2 regions of the Kytococcus sedentarius DSM 20547 genome follow, and region 2 is predicted to be linked to the other one. Evidence: riboswitches for the same ligand, from Rfam matches in the RefSeq annotation. Region 2 holds a riboswitch; the other holds the start of a gene.
The links. A riboswitch is a leader RNA that binds a small molecule or an ion and turns the genes downstream of it on or off. The one in region 2 is predicted to bind cyclic di-AMP.

Region 1: linked by a shared signal. The riboswitch ahead of KSED_RS07535 (C40 family peptidase) and the one ahead of KSED_RS15615 (transglycosylase family protein) in region 2 are both predicted to bind cyclic di-AMP.

What each region holds. Positions count from the first base shown of each region.
Region 1 covers NC_013169.1:1,582,342-1,584,693, reverse strand. The annotation lists gene thrS (threonine--tRNA ligase) at 1-399, shown strand, start outside; gene KSED_RS07535 (C40 family peptidase) at 496-984, opposite strand; cyclic di-AMP (ydaO/yuaA leader) riboswitch at 985-1,146, opposite strand; gene KSED_RS07530 (HIT family protein) at 1,334-1,897, shown strand; gene KSED_RS07525 (GlsB/YeaQ/YmgE family stress response membrane protein) at 1,983-2,249, opposite strand.
Region 2 covers NC_013169.1:374,725-377,076, forward strand. The annotation lists gene KSED_RS13365 (transglycosylase family protein) at 1-751, shown strand, start outside; cyclic di-AMP (ydaO/yuaA leader) riboswitch at 1,013-1,166, shown strand; gene KSED_RS15615 (transglycosylase family protein) at 1,173-1,997, shown strand; tRNA gene KSED_RS01875 (tRNA-Thr) at 2,089-2,164, shown strand; gene KSED_RS01880 (LLM class flavin-dependent oxidoreductase) at 2,260-2,352, opposite strand, start outside.

The DNA.
Region 1 (2,352 bases), 1.2 Mb from region 2:
CCGGTGATGATCCACTCGGCCAAGTTCGGGTCCATCGAGCGCTTCATCGGCGTCCTGGTGGAGCACTACGCCGGGCAGTTCCCGGTGTGGCTCGCCCCGGTGCAGGTGCTGGGCGTCCCGGTGGCCGAGGACTTCCAGCCCTACCTCGAGGACGTCCTGGCCCAGATGCGGGCCCAGGGGATCCGCACCGAGATCGACGCCAGCGACGACCGCTTCCCCAAGAAGATCCGCAACGCGAGCAAGTCGAAGGTGCCCTTCACCCTCATCGCCGGTGGCGAGGACCGCGATGCGGGCGCCGTCTCCTTCCGCTTCCGCGATGGTTCCCAGGAGAACGGGGTCCCGGTGGCCGACGCGATCGCCCGGATCCGCGAGGCGATCGACACCCGCGCCCAGGTCTGAGGAGCGCGGCGCCGGAGACACGACCGAGGGGCCGACACGTTCGCGTGTCGGCCCCTCGGGTCAGTCACTCGCTCCCGCGGGGGAGCGGACCGCTGCTCAGTAGAAGCGGCGGGTGGTGTAGCGCCAGGTCCAGATGCGGTCGCACACGACGCGACGGCCCGGACGCGGGGAGTGGAAGATGTAGTCGCGGCCGTTCCACGGCACGTAGAAGCCGACGTGCGAGGCGTGGTTGTAGTTGCCGATGAAGAGCATGTCGCCCAGCGTGGCGTAGCGCTTCGAGATGGCGCGGGCGCGGCGGTACTGCGTGGTGGCCGTGCGCGGCAGCGTGATGCCGTGGCGGGCGTGGGCCCACTGCACCAGGCCGGAGCAGTCGAAGGAGTAGGGGCCCTCGGCGCCGTACACGTAGGGGTAGCCCTCGCGGGTCCGCGCGGTGCGGTAGATGGAACGGCGGAAGGACTGCGTCATGGCGTTGGCGTCGGAGGCGCCACCCACGGTGAGGGCGGTGGCACCGGCCGCGGCGGCCGCACCGGTCAGCATCGTGCGACGGTTGACGACAGCAGGGATTTCAAAGGTCGTTGCAGACATGAGGGATCTCAGGATCGCTTGCGAAGCATGACCTGTCGGGTTCGGCTCCTGTGAAACCGGCCAGAGGGACATCTGGCTTCACCCCAAGACGACTGGAGGTCGTCGGGATTGGGTGCTCCGTTCCCACCATCGACTTTCGTCGGACACCAGCGACGACATGGTGGGACTCAGCGGGTCATCGCCACCCCCGCAAGGGAACGAGGGCGGGCTCAACGTAGGACAGATCGGCAGGGAGATCAACCCCAGGGTGGATGCCCAGCGAAAATCACAGTGACAGAATGGTTTTCGAAGGCGCTGAGGGCGCGGGGCGGCGGAAGGGCCGCGACCGGGGGATGACTAGGCTCCACCCATGAGCGAGCTCCCCGAGTCAGCGGCCGACCTCCCCGGCGTCCCCGACGGCTTCCAACGCCTGTGGGTGCCCCACCGGATGGCCTACCTCGAGGCGAACCCCTCGCGCGGGGGCGAGCCGGCGGGCTGTCCCTTCTGCGACAACCCCCGGCGCAGCGATGCCGACGGGCTGATCGTCGCGCGCGGTGAGCACTGCTTCGTGGCCATGAACCTCTTTCCGTACAACCCCGGCCACCTGCTGGTCTGCCCCTACGAGCACGTGCCGGAGTACCTGGACCTCGCGGGCGACGCGCTGGCCGAGTTCACGGCCCTGACCCGACAGGCCCTGCGCACCGTGCGGGCCGTCTCCGGGTGCCACGGCTTCAACCTGGGTATGAACCAGGGGGCGATCGCCGGCGCCGGGGTCGCCGAGCACCTGCACCAGCACGTGGTCCCGCGGTGGGCCGGGGACGCGAACTTCTTCCCCATCGTGGCCCGGACGAAGGCGGTGCCGCAGCTGCTGGAGGACACGCGTGCCGCACTCGCCGAGGCCTGGGGGGACCACGCCGAGGAGCCGGCGCCCTGAGCCACCTGGCCCCCACCGGACGGCGCAGGGCACACGAAAGGGCCCCGCCGGACGAGTCCGACGGGGCCCTTCGCTCCGGGGAGGGTCAGCGGCGACCGGTGACCTTGCCCACGATGAACAGCAGCAGGCAGGCGCCCACGATGGAGGCCAGGAAGCTCGGGATGCTGAACGGGTCGTCCATGAAGTTGCCGTCAGCGAAGAGCAGGTTCCACAGGAAGCCGAACAGCGCGGCGCCGATGACGCCGACGATGATGTTGGCCGGAATGCCCATGGAGGCATCCGTACCCATGATCTTGGAGGCGATCCAGCCGGCGATGCCGCCGACGACGACCCAAGCGATGATGGTCCACATAGCGGACTCCTTTCGTCAGTGCCCTCGAGTGGGGGTGCGCCGCAGGTGTGCGACAAGAGGGCGCTCGTGGTCAACCCTAGTCGCTGCGAACACCTTTGTCCCG
Region 2 (2,352 bases):
CAACGGCTACTACGGTGGCGTGCAGTTCTCCAACACTTCCTGGCAGGGCGTGGGCGGCCTCGAGTTCGCCCCCCGTGCCGACCTCGCGACCAAGGCCGAGCAGATCGCTGCCGCGCAGCGCCTGCTGGCCATCCAGGGCCCCGGCGCCTGGCCGCTGTGCTCCGTCAAGGCCGGTCTGACCTCGGCCAACGGTGGTGCTGACCGCAACGCGATGCCGGGCGACTCCGCCCCGGCCCCGAAGCCCGAGCCGAAGCCGGAGCCCAAGCCCGAGCCGAAGCCCGAGCCCAAGCCCGAGCCGAAGCCGGAGCCGAAGCCGGAGCCCAAGCCCGAGCCGAAGCCGGAGCCCAAGCCCGAGCCGGCACCCAAGGCTGAGCCGGCCCCCGAGGCCACCACCTGGACGATCGAGCGCGGCGTCAACCTGCGTCCGGCCGCCGGGATGGACAACACCCCGAAGGACGTCCTGACCGCCGGCACCACCGTTGAGGGCGTCAAGCTCGACAGCGGCTGGGTGAAGACCGACGAGGGCTACTTCTGGCACACGTTCGGCACCACCGGTGACCTCGAGGTCGTCGAGTCCGGCACCTACACCATCCACCACGGTGTGAACGTGCGTCCGGCCGTCGGCATGGACAACAGCCCGCTGGGCATGTACCTCAAGGGTTCCACCGTCGAGGGCGAGAAGCTGGCCAACGGCTGGGTCAAGACCGACCGCGGCTACTTCTGGCACACCTTCGGTACCTTCAACGGCTGAGACAGCCCTCCCACCCGGCCCCCGGCCGAGTGATCACCGCGCCCCCGCACCCTCCAGGTGCGGGGGCGCGGTGCGTGTACGGGCTCTCCTACTCCGTATCCAGCGGTTCCTCGCGCAGCACTTGACGGCTGGCCCCCCGTCGCTACCCTTGGAGCCGCATCCCCCTCCAGTTGGATGTGCAGTGCCTGTTCCACCTCCATCACACATACCCCTCATGCGCGCGTCCGCCGCCCAAGTTCGCCACCGACGCGCCTCTGCCGGGAAGCTCCCGGGCCATGGCGAACGTGGGGAACCCAGGTTCCCGCCGGTGACTGCATCGTGCCGGCTCGGGGTGAAGCCTCTGTCGTTCAAGAGGCCGGGACACCTGACGTCCCGAACCCGACAGCTCACCCCACCGGCGGTGCCGTCAGGAAGGAAACCCATGTCCCAGATCCCCTCCACCGTGAAGGCCCGCGGTACTGCCGCAGCCGGTATGGCCGGTGCCTTCGTGGTCGCTGGCTTCGCCACCGCGGCCCCCGCCAGCGCTGCCTACGACGCGACCGTGTGGGACCGCGTGGCCCACTGCGAGTCCCGTGGCAACTGGTCGATCAACACCGGCAACGGCTACTACGGCGGTCTCCAGTTCCACCAGATTTCCTGGAAGGGTGTCGGCGGCCTCGACTTCGCGCCGCGCGCCGACCTGGCCACCAAGAGCGAGCAGATCGCCGCGGCCCGCCGCCTGCTGTCCCTGCAGGGCCCCGGCGCCTGGCCGATGTGCAGCAAGTACGCCGGCCTGACGCGCGACAACGGTGGCGCCGACCGCTGGGCCATGCCCGGCGACCCCACGCCCCCGACGCCCCCGGAGCCGCCGACCCCCCCGACGCCGGACCCCACCCCGGACACCGACACCTGGACCATCACCGACCGGGTGAACTACCGCTCCGGTCCGGGCATGTCGCACGCGGTCACTGGCAAGCTCCTGCCGGGCACCACCATCGAGGGCACGAAGCTCGCCAGCGGCTGGGTCAAGACCACCGAGGGCAAGTACTTCTGGCACAGCTTCGGCACCACGGACTCGGTCGACACCCCCGACCCGGGCACCTACACCATCAAGCGTGGCGTGAACGTGCGCTCCGGTCCGGGCATGTCCTACTCCATCCTGGGCCAGTACTCCGCCGGGGCCACGGTCGCCGGTGAGAAGCTCTCCAGCGGCTGGGTCAAGACCGACCGCGGCTACTTCTGGCACACCTTCGGCACCGCGAACTGATCTCACCGCGGACCAGGTCCGCTCACCACCAGGCCCCCGCCCGGCACCTGCCCGGCGGGGGCCTGGTGGCACCTACACTGTCTGACCGCACGCCCCTGTAGCTCAGTTGGTAGAGCAGCTGTCTTGTAAACAGCAGGTCGCGGGTTCGACTCCTGTCGGGGGCTCCACACCAAGCTGCCGGCCACCCCACACGGGGTGGCCGGCTTCTTGTTCTCTCACGGGCCCGGGGCCGCACCCCGAGCGCGTCGGCTGTCCTGGTCGGTCAGCCCTCCGCGGCCGGGGTGAGCCCCCACGCGTCGGCCAGCAGCTCGGCGGAACGCACCCGCATCGCCGGGTCGAAGGTGTAGGTCGTCGT